Regions from separate parts of the Rhizobium sp. WSM1328 genome, predicted to be linked through region 2. Evidence: predicted binding sites of a transcription regulator. Region 2 holds the regulator's gene; the other holds the start of a gene.

Region 1 (4,838 bases), 990 kb from region 2:
CCATCAACAGAGAGCGCGGCCTCGCCCCTGCGGGGATCGAAGAGCTGGTCTTTCCCGATGTCGATGCCGGACTGGAAGGGGTGCGCTGGGTGGAAAACTGCGTGCGTTCCGCCGATGCCGGCGGGATCTGGCTGGATTATCGCTAGGTGTTCAAGGGGCCCTGGTGCGTCCCTGTTCTCAGATCGCGCCGTATGCCGGCTTTACACAGCTGCGCTGGAGACCTGTTCAAGGACGCCTTTCCATACCCTCTCAGATAAGCGGGTCTTCATCTTCCGGCGCCCGCGGGGCGCGGCGGGGCGTGCTGTCATTGGCGGCTTTCTTATGCTCGTCGGCAGCTGCCTCGCGGATTTTCTGGAAGCGGTTGTCGTCTGCGGGTGGCTGCGGGTCGCTCTTTTTCACGAAACGGATCATTGGTCATTTCCTGCTTTGAGAGTGGAAGCGCTCCGCACACATATCGGAGCGCTCTGAAAATGGTGTCAGACGGCAAGCGCGGTGGCGCAGGCTTGAACACTTCGGCTGTCGGGTGAAGTCTGCCCAGGCATGGTCGCCCAACCGCCGGCCTCGACGAACTGCCGCTGCTTGTAGCCTTCGGTAATCGCCTTGAACTCGATCAGTTTAGCGCTCGCGTCCGGCGCCGCATTGAACCGCTCGACACAAATGGCCGACGCCAGCTCTCCGCGTGCGGTGTCGCCGGCGGCGACTGCCGCTTTGCTTGACGTGCCGCCTGTTACCCAACCTCCCCAGCTGAAGCCGATAATCATCGTGGCGATCGCCGTGACGACGCAGGCCCAGACGAGAAGCGTCTTGGATGGCTGGTAACTCTCGAAACGCTGGGTGATCGATGTCTTGCTGCTGCTCTGCACGGACATTGGAATTCTCCCTGTCTATTGTTCGGGTTGCGCCGTCCGGCCACGCCGGAACAGTTCAGGCTGTTCTCAGTATCCCATATCTCCCATGCCGCCATTTCCGGCTGCAGGGGCGGAGTCTCTTGCGGGAATGTCGGCGATCATCACCTCGGCGGTGATCAGCAGCGCCGCAATCGAGCCGGCGTCCTGCAGAGCGGTGCGCACGACCTTGGCGGGATCGACGATGCCGGCCTCGATCATATCGACATAGGTCTCCGTCTGTGCGTCGAAGCCCTGATTGTGATTATTGCTGCCGGCGAGTTTTCCAACGACGATGGAGCCCTCGAACCCGGCATTGTCGGCGATCTGCCGGATCGGGGCTTCGAGCGCCCTGAGCACGATCGAGATGCCCGCCGTCACGTCGGCGTTCTCCCCGGTCAGCCCCGTCAGCGCCGACTTGGCGCGCAACAGTGCCACGCCGCCGCCGGGCACGATGCCCTCTTCGACCGCCGCACGGGTGGCGTTCAGTGCATCGTCGATGCGGTCCTTCTTTTCCTTGACTTCCGTCTCGGTGGCGCCGCCGACACGGATGACCGCGACGCCGCCGGCGAGTTTCGCCAGGCGCTCCTGCAGCTTTTCCTTATCGTAATCGGAGGTGGTCTCCTCGATCTGCGCCTTGATCTGCTGGATGCGCGCCTGGATGGCCGCTTTCTCGCCGGAGCCGTCGATGATCGTGGTGCTCTCCTTGTCGATCAGCACGCGCTTGGCGCGGCCGAGCATATCGAGCGTGACGTTGTCGAGCTTGATACCGAGATCCTCGGAAATCATCTGGCCTGATGTAAGCACGGCAATGTCTTCGAGCATCGCCTTACGGCGATCGCCGAAACCCGGCGCCTTGACGGCTGCGACCTTCAGGCCGCCGCGCAGCTTGTTGACAACAAGCGTCGCCAAGGCCTCGCCTTCGACGTCCTCCGAGATGAGCAGAAGCGGTTTGCCGGTCTGTACGACGGCTTCCAGGATCGGCAGCATCGCCTGCAGGCTGCCGAGTTTCTTCTCGTGAACGAGGATATAGGGATCCTCCAGTTCCACGCGCATCTTCTCGGCATTGGTGACGAAATAGGGTGAGAGATAGCCGCGGTCGAACTGCATACCCTCGACGACGTCGAGTTCGGTCTCGGCGGTTCGCGCCTCTTCGACCGTTATGACGCCCTCATTGCCGACCTTGTCCATCGCCTTGGCGATCATCTCACCGATGGCGGCGTCGCCATTGGCGGCAATGGTGCCGACTTGGGCGATCTCACCTGACGATTTGACCTTCATCGCCCGCGCCTTGATTTCCTTGACGACGGCGGTAACGCCGAGATCGATGCCGCGCCTGAGATCCATAGGGTTCATGCCGGCAGCGACGAGCTTGGCGCCTTCGCGGAAGATGGAGGCGGCGAGAACGGTTGCCGTCGTCGTGCCGTCGCCGGCAAGATCATTGGTCTTCGAAGCCACTTCACGCACCATTTGCGCGCCCATGTTCTCGAACTTGTCCGCGAGCTCGATCTCCTTGGCGACGCTAACGCCGTCCTTGGTAATGCGCGGCGCGCCATAGGCCTTGTCGATGACAACGTTGCGACCCTTCGGGCCAAGCGTCACCTTGACGGCGTTGTTGAGCAATTCGACGCCGCGCAGCAGGCGGTCGCGCGCGTCGGTGGAGAACCTGATTTCCTTGGCAGACATGATATTTCTTCCCAGTTCGGTCTTGAGATGCTGGTCACAAATTCGACGGTCAGGCAGCTTTGTCGGCAGCCGCTTCAGTCTTTTCGACGATGCCCATGATGTCGGTCTCCTTCATGATCAGAAGGGTTTCGCCATCGATCGTGACCTCTGTCCCCGACCATTTTCCAAACAGAATGAGATCACCGACCTCGACATCGAGCGGGACCAGATTGCCGCTTTTGTCGCGAAGGCCCGGGCCGACTGCGACCACTTCGCCGTGCTGCGGCTTCTCCTTGGCGGTGTCTGGAATGATGATCCCGCCCTTGGATTTGACATCGCCTTCCGCACGTCGAATGACGACGCGGTCGTGAAGTGAACGGAATTTCATAGAGGTCTTTCTGCTGCCGGCGCGTAGGGCGGCTGCAACTCATAAATAGCATTCGTGGCACTCGATTGATAGGAGTGCTAAGAAATATTATTCGCCCATGAACTTTTTTGAGATATTCAGGAAATCAATCCGACCGGATATTTTGTATTGATCAGCAAATAAATAGAATTTTTTACGCCATCGCGCTCCATTTTATTTTCGTGAGCGAAGAGTTAATTTGGCGTTTTTCATAGATAAATCAGAATTTATCTTGATTTAAACTCAATCGAGGCGCAATGATAGGCTTCGTCGATTTGGCCGACTTGGCTTCGCGGTGTCAGAGACCTACGACCCGCCATCACCACTGAATTCTCGATAGCGATCCATGACGTCGTTCCGGCGTTGAGTTCGCCTGTTCCGATCCGGAATGAGCTTGGCGCTGACCGCGGATGTACCGGCAGCCTCGAGTTCGTCCGGTTCGGATCTCAACGATACAGGAAACGCATCGGTGTATTCCTGCGGAGGCCTCAGCCGTGACCAGTCGTACCACACAAACCGTCGTCCGCTTTTCATCCCCATTCCGTCTGCCCGGTTTCGACGGGGCGCAGCCAGCCGGAGAATACCGCGTCGACTATGACGAGGAATTGATCGACAGCGTTTCCAGGCTTGCCTGGCGCCGGGTCGGCGCCTTCATCCACCTGCCGGCGATCGCTGCGCAGAGTTCGACGCAGCAGATGATGCCTATCCACCTGTCAGATCTCGAAACCGCGATCGAAAAGGACCACAAACCGTCATGACCGCTACGCGCATCCCGCAACGCAATGGACGCTCAATCCGGCGCGAGGCAGCAACGCATATCTTCAAGGTGGGGCAGACTGTCCGAGTGAAGGACGGGTTCTTGGTCGTTCCCTCCAAGCTTCCCGACACATACCGCATTACCGCCACACTGCCTCTGAGAGGAAATGTGCTGCAATACCGTATCCACAGTGACGATGAACGTCATGAGCGGGTCGCGACGGAAGATAGCCTGGAACTGGTAAACCTATCGCCCGCCGGTAGCGGCGCAACACTGATCGAGAGGACGTTTGGCCATGGCCACGGCCCGAATGACGAAAGGTTGACATCGTGAACAGTCATGAAGACGAAGCCGAACGCAGACGGAATGCCGTTGCCGTCGGCACATGGGAAAATAAATGTGGTGCGTCGGGCCGCTACTTGATGGAGGTCGAACATGACCGCCGGATCGAATCTGCCCGTTCGTGGACCGTCTATCGTGTCTCTGCAAGCGTTCCAGTGCACGCCGACCATGGCATGATCGGCAAGAGCCGTTCGGAGGCCGGTGAAGACATGATGTCCTTCAATCTTCTCAACATAGGATACCGGAAGGAGTGGCTGAGGCTGTCGGACGCCGCCCGGAGCGGTCGCCAGACCCCGCCGGTTCAACCATGGCGCTAGCCTTTTTGAACCAAAGCCGCAGCTTCGATGCGGCGAGAAATGCAGTGCGCTTCATCGGCCATGACGGCATGTTCCAGGTGTTGTTTTTCGTCGAGGTTGGCGCGCTGGCGAAATCCGACGCCGCATTGCAAAGAACCGAGCCTTCGGAAACGGGGTGGCTTTCGTCGTTCGACGCCCTGCGCAACTCCATTCAGGACGTGGCGCACAAAGCCTATTCGTACCGCCGCCGCGCCTTCTATACTCTAACTGCGGCGGATTTCCGCTAGACGGATCCGGACGCGCGAGAACGCTCCATGTTGATCCGTTACGGCTATGAAATGACGCTGACCTGCCCGCAGCCGACCGCATTGGTCTGTCTGCTGTCGGTTCATGACGATCGCGCGGCCGACATCAGAATTCCGGAAACGGTCTTCACCACGCCCGATGTCCCCACTTCTTCCTATCGCGATCTCTTCGGCAACCGCTGT
Region 2 (4,838 bases):
GTGATGTCGTAGCCCTCGGGCTGGAAGACCGGATCGTAACCGAAGCCCTGGGTGCCGCGCGGCGGCCAGACGACACTGCCTTCCACCTCGCCGCGAAACAGCTCTGTATGCCCGTCCGGCCAGGCAAGGCAGAGCACGCTGATGAAACGCGCCGTGCGCTGTTCCGGCTTTGTCGCGCCCGCATCCTGCAGCGCCTTTTCCACCTTGGCCATCGCCATGTCGAAATCGCGCGTGCCGTCGGCCTTCTCCGCCCAATTGGCGGTGTAGACACCGGGATCGCCGCCGAGTGCATCGACCACCAGCCCGGAATCGTCCGACAGCGCCGGCATGCCTGAGGCATTGGCCGAGGCGACTGCCTTGATCGTCGCATTCTCCTCGAAGCTCGTGCCGGTCTCATCCGGCTCGACGAAATTCAGCTCGGCGGCCGATTTGGCGGTGAAGCCGAGCGGCCCGATCAATTCCTGGATCTCGCGGATCTTGCCGGCATTGTGGCTGGCAACGACGATGGTCTTCGTTTCAAGCTTGCGCATTCAGATGTCCTGTTCGATGCCCCAGATTTTAGCCTCCGCGCATTCCAGACTGTTACCGGCCGGATCGCGGAAATAGATCGAGCGGCCGCCCTTCGGCCAGCGCACTTCGGATTCGATCGCCACACCCGCCGCCGTCAGCCGCTCGGCCATGGCATCGATATTGCGGCCGGACACCCGGAAACAGGCGTGGCCCTGGCCGGTCGTGCCGTGCGGCGGTACCTGCAGTGCTTCAGGCGCTGGCGGTTTTACCGTTTCCTCGGGATTGAAGATCAGGAGAACGCCAGGCCCACAGCGGAAGAAGACATGCCGGTTGGCGGCGCGGGCGATCTTTTCAAGTCCGAGAACGTCTTCGTAGAACGTCTCGGCCTGGTCGAGATCCCGCGCATAGAGCGCCGTTTCCAACATGCCTTCCAGCATGGGGTTCATCCTTCGACGGCTTGCTTCTGCAGTGCCACGAGTTCGCCGATGCCGTTTCTGGCAAGCTGCATCAGCGAGGTGAATTCGCCCTCGCTGAACGGCGTGCCTTCGGCCGTGCCCTGGATCTCGACGATCCCGCCGGTGCCCGTCATGACGAAGTTCGCATCGGTCTCGGCCGAGGAGTCTTCGATGTAATCGAGATCGATCACCGGCTGGCTGGCGAAGATGCCGCAGGAGATGGCGGCGACATGATCCTTCAGGACCCGTTCGACCTTGATCATGTTGCGGCTTTCCATCCATTTCAGGCAGTCGTAAAGCGCGATCCAGCCGCCGGTGATCGAGGCGGTCCGCGTGCCGCCATCGGCCTGGATGACGTCGCAATCCAGCGTGATCTGCCGTTCGCCGAGCGCCTGCAGGTCGACGACGGCGCGCAGCGACCGGCCGATCAGCCGCTGGATTTCCTGGGTGCGGCCGCCCTGCTTGCCGGCGGCAGCCTCGCGCTTCATGCGTTCGCCGGTTGCCCGCGGCAGCATGCCGTATTCGGCCGTGACCCAGCCCTTGCCGGTATTGCGCAGCCATGGCGGCGTCTTTTCTTCGAGACTCGCCGTGCAGAGCACATGCGTGTCGCCGAACTTCACCAGGCAGGAGCCTTCCGCATGCTTGGAAAAATTGCGCTCGAACGAGACCTTGCGCATCTGGTCGATTTTTCTGCCTGAAGGCCGCATTCTTATCTCCTGGAGTTTATTTGACCGCTTCTACGATTGGCGGCGCTCATTTGCAAATTCCCTTTTGCCACGGGTCTTAGTTTGACTTACTTTTCGGGAAGTATCATCAGCACGGGTTCGAAAGCTTCATGGGCATCAGGTCGACGTCGGTTTCGGATGCCGTAGCTGCGCTGGACGAGCGCTCCAGGGAAATTTTTCGTCGCATCGTCGAAGGTTATCTGGAAAGCGGCGAGCCGCTCGGTTCGCGCAACCTGTCCCGTATCCTGCCGATGTCGCTGTCGCCGGCCTCGGTGCGCAATGTCATGAGCGATCTCGAAGAACTCGGCCTGATCTATTCGCCGCATGTCAGCGCCGGCCGGTTACCGACCCAGATCGGCCTGCGCTTCTTCGTCGACGCCTTCATGCAGGTCGGCGACCTCTCGGCCGAGGAACGCGCCAGCATCGACCGCCAGGTGCGGGCCGAAAGCGGCGGCAATCCCGTCGAATCGATGATGAACGAGGCAAGCCGCATGTTGTCGGGCATTTCGCGCGGCGCCGGCCTGGTCATCACCTCGAAAAGCGATCCGGTGCTGAAACATGTCGAGTTCATCCGGCTCGAACCGACAAAGGCGCTGGCCGTGCTCGTCGGCGATCACGATCAGGTGGAAAACCGCATCATCGAGCTGCCGGCGGGCGTCACCTCCTCACAGCTGACCGAGGCGGCGAATTTCCTCAATGCCCATATGTCCGGCCAGACCCTGCCGGAGCTTCGCAAACAATTAAGCCGGCTGAAGGACGACGTCCGTCACGAGCTCGATGCCCTGTCGCGCGATCTGGTCGAGCGCGGCATTGCCGTCTGGGCCGGCAGCCCGGACGAGGGAAAACCGACGCAGCTGATCATCCGCGGCCGCGCCAACCTGCTCGAAGGCCTCGCCGGCGCCGAGGACCTCGACCGGCTGCGCCTGCTGTTCGACGATCTCGAGAAGAAGGACAGCCTGATCGAGATCCTCAATCTCGCCGAAAGCGGTTCGGGCGTCCGCATCTTCATCGGATCGGAAAACAAGCTCTTCTCGCTGTCCGGCTCGTCGCTCATCGTCGCGCCCTATCGTGACGATGACGATCGCATCGTCGGCGCTGTCGGCGTCATCGGCCCGACGCGGCTCAATTATTCCCGCATCGTGCCGATGGTGGACTATACAGCCCAGCTCGTCTCCCGCCTTTCGCGCAACCAGCTTTGACGCCGCAACTGCCAAGCACGCGGAATTTTCGCTTCTTTGTCACGCAGACTTGATTTTTTTCGGTCAAACCTCGATATCGGGCGCATCTGAAGACACCAACCGGAGACCGTCATGACCGATGACACGACGAAAAACGGACCTGACGCAACTGCGGCGGATGCCGCAGCCGACGCTACCGCCTACGTCGAGAACGAAACTGCGCAGGAAGAGGCCGCCCAGCCGGACGCGCTTGAGCTTCTGAAAGCCGAAAACGGCGAACTGCGCGACCGCTATCTGCGCCTTGCTGCCGAGATGGACAATCTGCGCCGGCGCACCGAGCGCGAGGTGAAGGATGCCAAGTCCTATTCCGTCGCGGGCTTTGCACGCGACATGCTCGCCGTCTCGGACAATCTGCGCCGCGCGCTCGATGCCATCCCTCCGGAGACCAGGGCTGCGGCCGATGCCGGCCTGAGCACGCTGATCGAGGGTGTCGAGATGACCGAGCGCGCCATGCTGTCGGCTCTCGAGCGCCACGGCGTTCGCAAGCTGGAGCCGGTTGGCCAGAAGTTCGATCCGAATTTCCATCAGGCGATGTTCGAGGTACCGAACCCCGACGTGCCGAACAACACGGTCGTCCAGGTCGTGCAGGCAGGCTTCTCCATCGGCGAGCGCGTGCTGCGCCCGGCCATGGTCGGTGTCGCCAAGGGCGGCCCGAAGCCGGCGGAAGCCGAAACCAACTCCGTCTTCGACGAGAAAGACGCCTGAGAACACTTCCCTAGCGCGTCCCATGGGACGCGCGGCGCTCTGGCGGAGAAGGGGAACGAAAGAGTCAGATGCGGGCGAAGCGTTCGATCAGCAGATCGAAAAAGCCATCCGCATCGACATGGCGCATAACCTTGGCGTTGCGCTTGCGCTCGGTCACATGCCACCAGTCGACGACCGTCATGCCGACGGTGAGTTCGGACTGGACCTCGATCTCGACATTGCAGTCCCGGCCCTGGAAAAGCTCCGGCTTCAGCAGGTAGGCGACGACGGTCGGGTCGTGCAGCGGCCCGCCGTCGGAACCGTATTTCTCGATGTCGAAGCGTTCGAAGAATTCGAGCATCTCGACCATGGCCTTTGCCGGCGCCGTGCCGATCTCGGCCATGCGTTTCACCCGGTCCTTGCGGGTCAGCAATTGATGCGTCACATCTAGCGGCATCATCACGATCGGAACGCCTGAGCGGAAGACGATATCGGCGGCTTCGGGGTCGACATAGATGTTGAATTCGGCCGCCGGCGTGATGTTGCCGCCCTCGAAGAAGCCGCCGCCCATCATCACCAGTTCGCGGATGCGGGGGATGATGTCGGGCGCCTTCTGGAAGGCCATGCCGATATTGGTGAGCGGCCCGAGCGTGCACAGCGTCACCGTGCCTTCAGGCTCATGGCGCAACGTCTCGATGATGAAGTCGACGGCATGGCCAGGCTGCAGCGCCATCGTCGGCTCGTTCAGCTCCGGACCGTCGAGGCCGGTCTTGCCGTGCACATGTTCGGCCGTCACCAGCTTGCGGGCGATCGGTGCGTCGGCGCCGGCGAAAACCTTCGTCTCCGTCCGTTCGCAAAGCTCGCAGACGATGCGCGCATTGCGGCTGGTGAGCGAAAGCGGCACGTTGCCGGCGACCGTCGTGATCCCCAGCACCTCCAGCTCATCGGGACTGCCGAAGGCCAGCATGATGGCGGCCGCGTCGTCCTGGCCGGGATCCGTGTCGATGATGATCTTTCTTGCGCTTGCCATTCCGATCGTTCCATCCTCGCACTGCGTGATATCGGGCATGCACCGATTTCTTCACGTCCCGTCACAAATCAGCACAATCCGCGCGGGCATGTTTTGATGCGAGGCAGCAGGCGCTTTGTCAAGGAAAGAGCCTGACGTCAGCTTAAAATTGAGAAGGTGGCGCCGACACGTCGCGCCCCATGCCTTGCAGCGCCGG

Evidence for each region. The regulator HrcA, encoded in region 2, represses chaperone genes, less so after heat shock. The targets are predictions, from matches to a motif close to GTTAGCACTCNCNNNNNGNGAGTGCTAAC.
Region 1: a site for HrcA is predicted at 2,991-3,019, ahead of AC2444_RS05135 (co-chaperone GroES). Genes of this name have one in related genera too.

Annotation. Positions count from the first base shown of each region.
Region 1 covers NZ_CM172788.1:996,946-1,001,783, reverse strand. The annotation lists gene AC2444_RS05155 (Gfo/Idh/MocA family protein) at 1-146, shown strand, start outside; gene AC2444_RS05150 (hypothetical protein) at 250-411, opposite strand; gene AC2444_RS05145 (hypothetical protein) at 477-869, opposite strand; gene groL (chaperonin GroEL) at 936-2,570, opposite strand; gene AC2444_RS05135 (co-chaperone GroES) at 2,620-2,937, opposite strand; gene AC2444_RS05130 (hypothetical protein) at 3,450-3,713, shown strand; gene AC2444_RS05125 (hypothetical protein) at 3,710-4,045, shown strand; gene AC2444_RS05120 (hypothetical protein) at 4,042-4,371, shown strand; gene AC2444_RS05115 (DUF1488 family protein) at 4,362-4,637, shown strand; gene AC2444_RS05110 (transglutaminase-like domain-containing protein) at 4,665-4,838, shown strand, end outside.
Region 2 covers NZ_CM172788.1:4,064-8,901, forward strand. The annotation lists gene rdgB (RdgB/HAM1 family non-canonical purine NTP pyrophosphatase) at 1-530, opposite strand, end outside; gene AC2444_RS00025 (VOC family protein) at 531-956, opposite strand; gene rph (ribonuclease PH) at 953-1,672, opposite strand; gene hrcA (heat-inducible transcriptional repressor HrcA) at 1,801-2,889, shown strand; gene grpE (nucleotide exchange factor GrpE) at 3,001-3,633, shown strand; gene AC2444_RS00045 (nucleoside hydrolase) at 3,698-4,642, opposite strand.